2 linked regions of the Corallococcus caeni genome follow. The protein of the gene in region 1 interacts with the protein of each later gene in a pairwise test. Links are inferred from orthologs where the notes say so. Each region holds a gene or a part of one and is shown in the gene's direction. Other genes may lie near its edges.

Evidence for each region.
Region 2: the proteins of rplA (region 1) and thrS interact in binary tests that used the Escherichia coli proteins (3 or more experiments, as listed by UniProt). The link is inferred for Corallococcus caeni from one-to-one orthologs.

The regions. Positions count from the first base shown.
Region 1 is NZ_BTTW01000008.1:188-4,303, forward strand. The notes cover bases 1,028-3,875. They hold rplA (50S ribosomal protein L1), read left to right. Parts: upstream 1,028-2,018; coding sequence 2,019-2,732; downstream 2,733-3,875. Other genes in these bases: nusG (transcription termination/antitermination protein NusG), read left to right, coding at 1,028-1,435; rplK (50S ribosomal protein L11), read left to right, coding at 1,544-1,990; rplJ (50S ribosomal protein L10), read left to right, coding at 3,130-3,651; rplL (50S ribosomal protein L7/L12), read left to right, coding at 3,744-3,875. Outside these bases: rpmG (50S ribosomal protein L33), read left to right, coding at 93-257; preprotein translocase subunit SecE, read left to right, coding at 444-887; more of nusG, read left to right, coding at 887-1,027; more of rplL, read left to right, coding at 3,876-4,115. UniProt on the Escherichia coli protein: One of the primary rRNA binding proteins, it binds very close to the 3'-end of the 23S rRNA. Forms part of the L1 stalk. It is often not seen in high-resolution crystal structures, but can be seen in cryo_EM and 3D reconstruction models.
Region 2 is NZ_BTTW01000003.1:857,109-863,562, reverse strand. The notes cover bases 1,782-4,761. They hold thrS (threonine--tRNA ligase), read left to right. Parts: upstream 1,782-2,297; coding sequence 2,298-4,226; downstream 4,227-4,761. Other genes in these bases: infC (translation initiation factor IF-3), read left to right, coding at 4,295-4,761; AABA78_RS17570 (uracil-DNA glycosylase), read left to right, coding at 1,782-2,055. Outside these bases: AABA78_RS17580 (hypothetical protein), read left to right, coding at 1-38; AABA78_RS17575 (AI-2E family transporter), read left to right, coding at 194-1,378; more of AABA78_RS17570, read left to right, coding at 1,375-1,781; more of infC, read left to right, coding at 4,762-4,981; rpmI (50S ribosomal protein L35), read left to right, coding at 5,079-5,285; rplT (50S ribosomal protein L20), read left to right, coding at 5,378-5,725; pheS (phenylalanine--tRNA ligase subunit alpha), read left to right, coding at 5,849-6,454. UniProt on the Escherichia coli protein: Catalyzes the attachment of threonine to tRNA(Thr) in a two-step reaction: L-threonine is first activated by ATP to form Thr-AMP and then transferred to the acceptor end of tRNA(Thr). The rate-limiting step is amino acid activation in the presence of tRNA.

The DNA.
Region 1 (4,116 bases):
GGCTTCCCGCCGACCGGCTTTCACGGGCACTGAGTTGCGGAGGGGAGGGCTGCTTTTGTAGCCTTCCCCTCTAGCATCTGGTGAAATGAACCATGCCTAAGGGTAACCGTTCCATCATCTCGCTCGAGTGCACCACGTGCAAAGAGCGGAACTACACGACCACGAAGAACAAGCGGAAGAGCCAGGACAAGCTCGAGCTGAGCAAGTTCTGCCCTCGGTGCCGCAAGCACACGGACCACAAGGAAGGCAAGGTCTAGGTCGTCCGTTCCATGAAGGTTTAGGCCAGTAGCTCCAACGGTAGAGCAGCGGTCTCCAAATCCGCGTGTTGGGGGTTCGAATCCCTCCTGGCCTGCCAGCTTCAGTACAGGGACCCCCGGTACCGAGCGGTGCCGGGGGTCCCTGCCTTTTCGCAGTCCCGCTTCCGCAGTCCCTCGTGAGGCACCATGGCGACGGCATCTGAGGCCAGCCAGCAGGCTAACCGCTCGGGCATCGACCCCAAGCGGCTCGTGGTCATCTTCTATCTCGTCGCCGGCATCGTCCTGGCCCTCTTCCTGGAGCACGTCTTCGGGTTGCTCTGGAGCCGGTTCGGTTGGAACGACGTGGAGCTCTTCGAAGGGCTCGGCTGGCGCGTGTCGACGCTGGTGGGCTATGTGGTCGCGCTGGCCCTGGTGCTGGCGGCCTACTTCAACCCTCGCACGCACACCCTCTCCATCGACGTGGCGTCCGAGCTCATGAAGGTCACTTGGCCTACCTGGTCGGAGACCCGCGCATCGACCATGGCCGTGGTCGTCGCCTCGCTGGTGGCGGCCGTTCTGCTCTTCTGCATCGACACCGTCGCCTACAACTTGATGGTGGAGTGGCTGCCTGCCCTGTGGGGGAAGCTGTAATGGCGAAGAAATGGTTCACGGTCCAGACCTACTCGAACTACGAGAACCAGGCGAAGAAGAACCTGGAAGAGCAGGTGCGCCTCAAGGGCCTGCAGGACCAGGATCTGATCGGTGAGATCCTCATCCCCATGGAGCAGGTCGTGGAGATGGTGAACGGCGAGAAGAAGACCACCCGCCGCAAGCTCTTCCCGGGCTACATCTTCGTCCAGATGGAGCTCAACGACATCACCGTCCACCTGGTGAAGAACACCTCCAAGGTGACAGGGTTTCCGGGCGTCGGCCAGAACGAGCAGCCCCGGCCCATGTCGGACCGCGAGGTCGAGCGCCTCACCGCGCAGGTCACCGAGGGCGCCCACAAAGCCAAGCCCAAGGTCCAGTTCGAGACCAGCGACACGGTGCGCGTCATCGACGGCCCGTTCGCGAACTTCAACGGCACCGTGGAAGAGGTCAACCCGGAGAAGGGCCGCGTGCGCGTGCTCGTCAGCATCTTCGGCCGTGCGACCCCCGTGGAGCTCGACTTCATGCAGGTGGAGAAGACCACCGGCTAGTTTCCCCAGTCTTCCGCGTCCGTCACCCGGGCGCGGATCAACGGGTGGGAGGGTCGTCCCGTCTGGCGACCCGTTGGAACCACCCTCTCGAAAGGCAGCAGTCCGCCGATGAAGAAGGTCACAGGTCAGGTCAAGTTGCAGATCCCCGCCGGCAAGGCGAACCCCGCCCCGCCGATTGGTCCCGCGCTCGGTCAGCAGGGCGTGAACATCATGGAGTTCTGCAAGCAGTTCAACGCCAAGACGCAGGCGGAGGCCAAGGAGGGTCTGATCATCCCGGTGATCATCACCGTGTATCAGGACCGCTCCTTCACCTTCATCCTGAAGACCCCTCCCGCCGCGATCCTCATCAAGAAGGCCGCGGGTCTCCACACGGAGAAGAAGAAGGGTTCGGGCGCGAAGAAGCCGGGCAAGGAGAAGGTGGGGACGATCACCCGCAAGCAGCTCGAGGAGATCGCCAACAAGAAGATCCAGGACACCACCGCCGCGTCCATCGAAGCCTGCATGAACACCATTGCTGGCACCGCGCGCTCCATGGGCATCGACGTCGTCGGCTAGCCCGCCCCATCTTTCAAGGATTCCTGCCATGGCTACCAATGGAAAGAAGTTCCGCGCGTCCAACGAGCTGGTGGACCGCAACAAGCGCTACCCTGTCGCCGAGGGCTTCGCGCTGCTGAAGAAGACGGTGGAGACCCGCGCGACGAAGTACGACCAGACGGTCGACGTCGCCATCAACCTGGGCGTGGACCCCAAGCACGCGGACCAGATGGTCCGTGGCGCCGTGGTGCTCCCGCACGGCACCGGCGCCACCGTGCGCGTGGCCGTGTTCGCCAAGGGTGAGCGCGCCACCGAGGCCGCCAACGCCGGCGCGGACATCGTGGGCGCGGAGGACCTCCAGAAGCGCATCGAGGAGGGCTTCCTCGACTTCGACACCGTCATCGCGACGCCGGACATGATGGGTATCGTCGGCCGCCTCGGTAAGGTACTCGGTCCCCGTGGCCTCATGCCGAACCCGAAGGTCGGCACGGTGACCATGGACGTCGCCAAGGCCATCCGCGACTCCAAGGGCGGTAAGGTGGACTTCCGCGCGGAGAAGGCGGGCATCGTCCACGCGAAGATGGGCAAGGCCTCCTTCGCCGCGGACAAGCTCGAGGCGAACTTCAACGCGCTGGTGGACCTGGTGATGAAGCTCAAGCCGGCCACCGCCAAGGGCGTGTACCTGAAGGGCATCGCCATCTCGACGACCATGGGGCCGGGCATCAAGCTCGACACCACGGAAATCCTGGCGCGTCACCGCTAGTCGCGGGTGTCAGGACGGGCAGGGAAGGGTGCGCTCCCTGACGGGGAGCGTCAGTCCCGTCGCCCGTAGAACATCAGCCCGATAGAAAGTGCTGGATCTTTGCGAAAGCCGGGGGTATAGGCCCCCGGCTTTTGCAATTGGAGCGCCATGTCGAGAGACGCGGCGTTTCGACCTGGTTCATGACAGCAGGGACCTGGAAGGGAGAAGACGCGTCCGTTGGGAACCGGGCAACCGGTCGGGCCGTCCATCCACTCCTGGTTCAAACGACCGCAAGGTCAGCCCTGCCGAGACTGGAGGTGCGGTGTGGTGCCTCTCGGAGGCCCCCCTCTCGCTCTGCCACTTTGGCCCAGGCATCACGCCCGACCGTCAGGTCGGGCCATGAAGGAGGTGAGTCAAGGTGCTGAAGAGCGAGAAGGAAGAGATGATCAAGGATCTTCACGAGAAGTTCACCCGGACCAAGACCGCGGTGCTCGTGGAGTCCTCCAAGGTGAACGTCGAGACCGTCACCAAGCTGCGTCGCAAGTTCCGCGAGGGCAAGGTTGAGTACAAGGTCATCAAGAACACGCTGGCGCGTCGTGCCGCTCAGGGTACGTCCGTCTCCGTGATTTCGGATGACTTCACGGGTCCCGTGGCGCTGTGCATCAGCTACGACGACGTGGTGGCTCCTGCGAAGATCCTGATGGATTTCATCAAGGACATGGAGACCATCAAGGTCCGTAGCGCCGTGGTGGACGGCAAGAAGATTGACGTCAACGGCGTGAAGGCGCTGGCGAAGATGCCGGGCCTCAACGAGCTGCGCGGGCAGTTGCTCGGCATGCTCAACCAGCCGGCAGGCAAGCTGGTTCGGACCATCGCGGCCCCCGGGTCGCAGCTCGCGCGGGTGCTGCAGGCCAACGCGGACAAGTCGCAGGGGCAGTAATCATCCCGAGAAGTTTTTCTACCGCAACCTCTTCGGTGCGGCAGCCCAGATGGGTCGCCCACCGTTAGTCAACCGCAGAAGGACACAGTTCAATGGCTGACCTGAATTCGATTGTCGACCAGCTCTCCTCGCTCACCGTCATGGAAGCGGCCGAGCTCGTGAAGCAGCTTGAGGCGAAGTGGGGCGTTTCCGCCGCCGCCGTGGCCGTTGCCGCCGCGGGCCCTGCCGCCGCCGCCGCTCCTGTCGAGGAGAAGACGGAGTTCAACGTGGTGCTGGCGAACGCCGGCGCCAACAAGATCAACGTCATCAAGGAGATCCGCGCCATCACCGGCCTGGGCCTGAAGGAGGCCAAGGACCTGGTCGAGGGCGCGCCCAAGACGGTCAAGGAAGGCGTCAACAAGGACGACGCCAAGAAGATCAAGGACCAGCTCGTCGCGGCTGGCGCCACCGTCGAGATCAAGTAGT
Region 2 (6,454 bases), on another replicon or contig:
GGCCGCTGGCGCCCGAGGGCGGCACCGGTTCCCCCTGATGCGCCCCGCGCCAGGGCTGGCGCCCTGGACCGCAAGGTGGCGGGCGAGGCCCCTGGCAGGTTCGTTGGACCGCAATCCGGGGGCGAAGACGCCGTAGGATGGGAGGGGACAGGAGGCGGTCATCGGACGTCGCAAGAGAGGCAGTGAGCGCGCGGTGAAGGTTCCCCAGCCCGCGGCGACCCTGGAAGTCTCCCCGGTGCTGCACGTCGTGCACCCGGAGCCCGTGCCCCCGGCCGGCGACCCCTCGGCCCTGGACGAGGCGGAGGCCCGCCGGGTCGACTTCGTCTGGTCCGGCGTGATGGTGGGCTCGCTGGCGCTGGTGTTCGCGCTCCTGTCCGTGTTCGGCGGGGTGGCGGTGCCGGTGCTGCTGGCGCTGACGGGCGCGTACGCGTTCAACCCGCTCGTCACGCTCCTGGAGAAGCGCGGCGTGGACCGCACCTGGGGCACGTCCATCCTCTTCTTCGCGGGCACGCTCCTGCTGGTGGGCGCGGGCCTGTACCTGGTGCCGGTGTTCCGCGACGAGGCGGCGAAGCTGCCCGGCTTCTTCCAGCGCGCCAGCACCCAGGTGGTGCCGCAGGTGGAGTCGCTGCTGGGCGTGTCGCTGCCGGACCTGGTGAGCCAGCGCACCGCGGAGCTGGGGGAGAAGGCCTCCGAGCTGATTCAGAGCGCGGGCCCCACGGCGGCGCGGCTGGTGGCGAGCTTCGCCGGCAACACCGCGCGCTTCGCGGCCACGCTGCTGGGACTGTCGGTGGTGCCGGTGCTGGCGTTCTTCTTCCTCCAGGACTACCCGCGCCTCATGGGCCGCATCCAGGACCTGCTGCCGCGCCGCTCCGTGGCGCTGGTGAGCCAGCGCTTCCGCGAGGTGGACGAGGTGCTCTCCGCCTTCGTGCAGGGCCAGCTCACCGTGGGCGCCATCCTGTCGGTGCTCTACGCGGTGGGGCTGTCCGTGGCGCGCATCGACCTGGCCATCGCCATTGGCCTCATCGCGGGCTTCGGCAACATGGTGCCCTACCTGGGCACGGGTATCGGCGTGGTGCTGGCCGTGCTGGGCGTGCTCCTGTCGTGGCAGGGGCCTTGGCAGCTGGCCGTGGTGGCCGCGACCTTCATCATCGGGCAGCTGGCCGAGGGCTTCGTCATCACCCCGCGCGTCGTGGGGGAGAAGGTGGGCCTGGCCCCCGTGGCGGTCATCATCGCCGTGCTCGCCTTCGGGGAGCTGTTCGGCTTCGTGGGCATCCTGCTGGCCGTGCCCGCCAGCGCCATCCTCAAGGTCGTCCTCAGCGTCGTCATCCAGCGCTACCGCCGCACGCAGCTCTACAAGGGGAGCGTACAGGGGCCGTGACGAAGCTGGAGAAGCTGCACCAGGAGATTGTCGCGTGCCGGGCCTGCCCCCGGCTGGTGGCCTGGCGGGAGGAGGTGGCCCGCGTGAAGCGGCGCGCCTACCGCGACTGGGACTACTGGGGGAGGCCCGTCCCCGGCTTCGGAGACCCCAGGGCCCGGCTGATCATCGTGGGTCTGGCGCCCGCCGCGCACGGGGCCAACCGGACGGGGCGGATGTTCACCGGGGACCGCTCCGGCGACTTCCTCTTCGCGGGCCTGCACCGGGCGGGCTTCGCGAACCAGGCCCACAGCGAGCGCCGGGACGACGGGCTGAAGCTGACGGACGCCTTCATCGTCGCCGCCGGCCGGTGCGCGCCGCCGGACAACAAGCCCCTGCCGGAGGAGCTGGCCCGCTGCGCGCCGTTCCTGGACCGGGAGATGGCGCTGTTGCCCGGCCGGGTGCTGCTCGCCCTGGGGGCCATCGGGTGGAACGCCGCGCTGGCCTCGGTGGCCCGCACCGGGGGGGCCCTGCCCACGCCCCGTCCCGCCTTCGGGCATGGCGCCGAGTTCCGGCTGCCGGACGGCCGGTGGCTCGTGGGCAGCTACCACGTCAGCCAGCAGAACACCCAGACGGGGAGGCTCACCCCCGCCATGTTCGACGCGGTGTTGAAACGCGTCCGCGCGTTGTTGGAGACGTGAACGCGGGGAAGAGAAGGGCCCGCGCTCATGTTCCTTGACAGGTGTGGGAGCCCGCTGTTATTCCCCGCGCCCATCCGCACGACGGGTCGTTAGCTCAGCGGTAGAGCACTACCTTGACACGGTAGGGGTCAGTGGTTCGATCCCACTACGACCCATCATCAGTAAGTGTTCCATCTCGCGGGCGGCCGGCTTTCTCAAAAGCCTGCCGCCCGTACTTTTTTCCAGCGCAGGGGTTTTCCGCCATGTCCGAATCCATCACGGTGACGCTCCCCGACGGCAGCCAGAAGCAGACCGCCCGGGGCACGACCATCGCGGACTTCGTGAAGGGCAGCATCGGTGTGGGGCTCGCGAAGGCGGCCCTGTTCGCCCGGGTCAACGGTCAGGACATGGACCTGGCCCGCACGCTCGACGAGGACGCGAAGCTGCAGATCTTCACGTCCAAGAGCCCGGAAGGCCTGGACCTCATCCGCCACGACGCCGCGCACGTGGTGGCCAGCGCCGTGCAGCGCCTGTTCCCCGGCACGCAGGTGACCATCGGTCCCGCGACGGAGGAGGGCTTCTACTACGACTTCTTCCGCGAGAAGCCCTTCACCCCGGAGGAGCTGGAGAAGATCGAAGCGGCCGCCAACGCGGAGCTCAAGCAGGACATGCCGTTCGTCCGCACGGAAATCTCCATGGAGGACGCCATCAAGCTCTTCGAGGAGAAGGGCGAGAAGTTCAAGGTGGAGATCGTCAAGGACATCGCCGCCAAGGGCGCCAAGACGCTCACGCTCTACACCCACGGCGACTGGGTGGACTTCTGCCTGGGGCCCCACGCGCCCAGCACCGGGAAGATCGGCGTCATCAAGATCCTCTCCTCCAGCGGCGCGTACTGGCGCGGCGACCACCGCAACCCCATGCTCCAGCGCGTGTACGGCACCGCCTTCTTCGACAAGAAGGCGCTGGACGCGTACCTCACGCGCATCGAGGAGGCGAGGAAGCGCGACCACCGCAAGCTGGGCAAGGAGCTGGACCTCTTCCACTTCCACCCGTACTCGCCGGGCGCCGCCTTCTGGACGCCGAAGGGCACCACGCTCTACCAGACGCTGTCCAACTGGATGCGCTCGCTCACGGCCGGTGACGGCTACGTGGAGATCAAGACGCCCCTGATGTTCAACAAGGGCCTCTGGGAGACGAGCGGCCACTGGGGCAAGTACAAGGAGAACATGTTCCTGGTGCTCGACAGCGAGTCCGGCGAGCACGACTTCTCCCTCAAGCCGATGAACTGCCCGTCGCACCACCTGTTCTACGGCTTCAAGAAGCACAGCTACCGCGACCTGCCCCTGCGCCTGCACACCCAGGACGTGCTCCACCGCAACGAGGCCGCGGGCTCGCTGGGCGGCCTCACCCGCGTGCGCCAGTTCGCGCAGGACGACGCGCACATCTACTGCATGGAGAGCCAGATCACCGACGAGGTGCGGCGCTTCGTGCAGCTGCTGGACCGCGTCTACAAGGCGGTGGGCCTCACCTACGCGGTGAAGCTGTCCACGCGCCCCGAGCAGCGCCTGGGCGACGACTCGCTCTGGGACCGCGCGGAAGGCGGCCTCAAGGCGGCGCTGGAGTCGCTGGGCCTGCCGTACGAGCTGGCCCCCGGCGACGGCGCCTTCTACGGCCCGAAGATCGACTTCGCCGTCTCCGACAGCATCGGCCGCAAGTGGCAGCTGGGCACCATGCAGCTGGACTACCTGGCCCCGGAGCGCTTCGACCTCACCTACGTGGGCGAGGACAACGCCGAGCACCGCCCGGTGGTCCTCCACCGCGCCATCTTCGGCTCCTTCGAGCGCTTCACCGCCATCCTCATCGAGCACTTCGCCGGCGCGTTCCCCGCGTGGCTCGCCCCGGTGCAGGCCACCCTGGTCACCGTGGCGGACCGGCAGCTGGACTACGCCCGCAAGGTGCGCGACGACCTGCGCGCCAAGGGCTTCCGGGTGGAGCTGGACGAGCGCGGCATGACGCTCAACGCGAAGATCCGCGAAGCCCAGATGCAGAAGGTCCCCTTCACCCTGGTGGTGGGCGACAACGAGGTGGAGGCCGGCGCCGTGGCCCCCCGCCGCTACGGCGGTGAGGACCTGAAGACGATGAAGTACGCCGACTTCGAGGCCCTCCTGGCCAGGGAAGCCGCGCTGCCCTGAACGGCAGTGCGGGGGGCTTGACTCCCCGTCTGGGCTGGACTACTTGCGCGACTTCCGGGGATTGAGGCATGCCCTCAGTCCCCGAGCCGTCGGAGGGTCCTCCCATCGTCCGCGATCAGAGAACCAATCGCCGTATCCGAGCCCGGGAGGTCCGCGTCGTCGGACCGAACGCCGAGCAGCTCGGGGTCATGTCCCTGGAATCAGCCCTGACGCGCGCCCAGGCGGACGGTCTCGACCTCGTCGAGATCTCCCCCATGGCGAAGCCGCCGGTCTGCAAGATCATGGACTACGGCAAGTTCAAGTACGAGGAGAAGAAGAAGGCCTCGGACGCGAAGAAGAAGCAGGTCGTGGTCCACCTGAAAGAGGTGAAGCTCCGCCCCAAGACGGAGGAGCACGACTACGAGTTCAAGGTCCGCAACGTCCGCCGGTTCCTGGAGGAGGGGAACAAGGCGAAGATCACCATCCAGTTCCGGGGTCGTGAAATCACCCACAAGGAGCTGGGGAGCGCGATCCTGGACGACGTGACGAAGGACCTGAAGGAAATCGCGGTGGTGGAGCAGAACCCCCGGATGGAGGGGCGCCAGATGTTCATGATCCTGGCTCCCAACCCGAAGGTGGCCCAGCGCGCCCGGGAGCTCGCCCGCCAGGCGGTGGAGGCGGCCGCCAGGAAGCAGGAAGGCAGGCCGGCGGTCGCCGCGGCGGTCGTTTCCGCGTCGGCTGTAGGAAATCCTGCCCCCGTCGCGGCAAAAGAGTGATAGAGGCTTCCGCCCAAAGCGTCCGGGGACCGTGTGCCCCGGTCCGCCGTCAGTCACGAAGACTGCCGGCCGACAGGCAGAAGGAAGGTTTGGGATCATGCCCAAGTTGAAGACCCGCAGCGCCGCGAAGAAGCGCTTCCACGTGAAGAAGAGCGGCCAGGTGAAGTTCGGCAAGGCGTTCAGCAAGCACCTGTTCACCTTCTCCAAGACGCCCAAGCAGAAGCGCGGCAACCGTGGCACGGGCCACCTGCGCGACATGGACGCCAAGAAGGTCATCAAGGAGCTGTTCCCCTACGGCGCCTGAGTCGTTCCTCGGGTTTGAACCAATCGTGAGTCCTGGCGGAGCGGCGTGAAGCCAGCGCCCCGGGGCCCCCTTCCAGAAGTCAGGAGTGTGTCATGCGCGTCAAAAAGGGATTCAAGGCTCGTCGTCGTCGTAATCGCATTCTCAAGCTTGCCAAGGGCTTCCGCGGCCGTCGCAAGAACTGCTACCGCCGTGCGAACCAGGCCGTCGAGCGCGCCCTGGACTACGCCACCCGCGACCGCGCGGTGCGCAAGCGCAACTTCCGCTCGCTGTGGATCGTCCGCATCAACGCGGCCGCCCGCACCGTGGGCCTGTCCTACTCCAAGCTGATCGCCGGCTTGGCGAAGGCGAAGATCAACCTGGACCGCAAGGTCCTGTCCGATCTGGCCATCGCGGACCCCGCGGGCTTTGCCGCCATCGCCAACATCGCGAAGGCAGCCTGAGACACGGCCGGCGGTGACGCCGGCCCCCGAAGCTGAAACGGGCTGCCTCCACCAGGGGGCGGCCCTTTTTCTTGCCCGGCGCTTGAGGCGTCCGGGGCGTGAATGGAAGGCGGGAAGAGGACCATGCGAGACCGGTTGCAGGCGTTGGCGGACGCGGCGCGCCAGGAGATCTCCGGCGTGTCGGAGCCCTCGCAGGTGGAGGCTTTGCGCATCCGCTACCTGGGCAAGAAGGGTGAGCTGTCCGCGGTGCTGGGGGGCATGGGCAAGCTGCCCCCGGACGAGCGGCGCGCCCTGGGAGAGATCGCCAACATCGTCAAGGCGGAGCTGGAGCAGCTCCTGGCGGACGCCACGCGGCGCGCCGAGGAGGCCGCGCTGGAGGCCCAGCTGAAGGGCCCGAAGCTGGACGTGACGCTGCCCGGGCGCGCGGTGCCGCCGGGTGGACGGCACCCGGTGTCGCGCACGCTGGAGGACATCGTCCGCACGTTCGCGCGGCTCGGGTTCGAGGTCGCGGTCGGGCCGGAGATTGAACTCGACTACTTCAACTTCGAGGCGCTGAACCTGCCCAAGGACCACCCCGCGCGGGACATGCAGGACACGTTCTACGTGGACGAGCCCAGCCTGGGCCACGCGAAGAAGGCGGACAGCCCGTCGCTGCTGCGCACGCACACGTCGCCGGTGCAGGTGCGGCACATGCTGTCGCGCAAGCCGCCCATCCGCGCGGTGATGCCG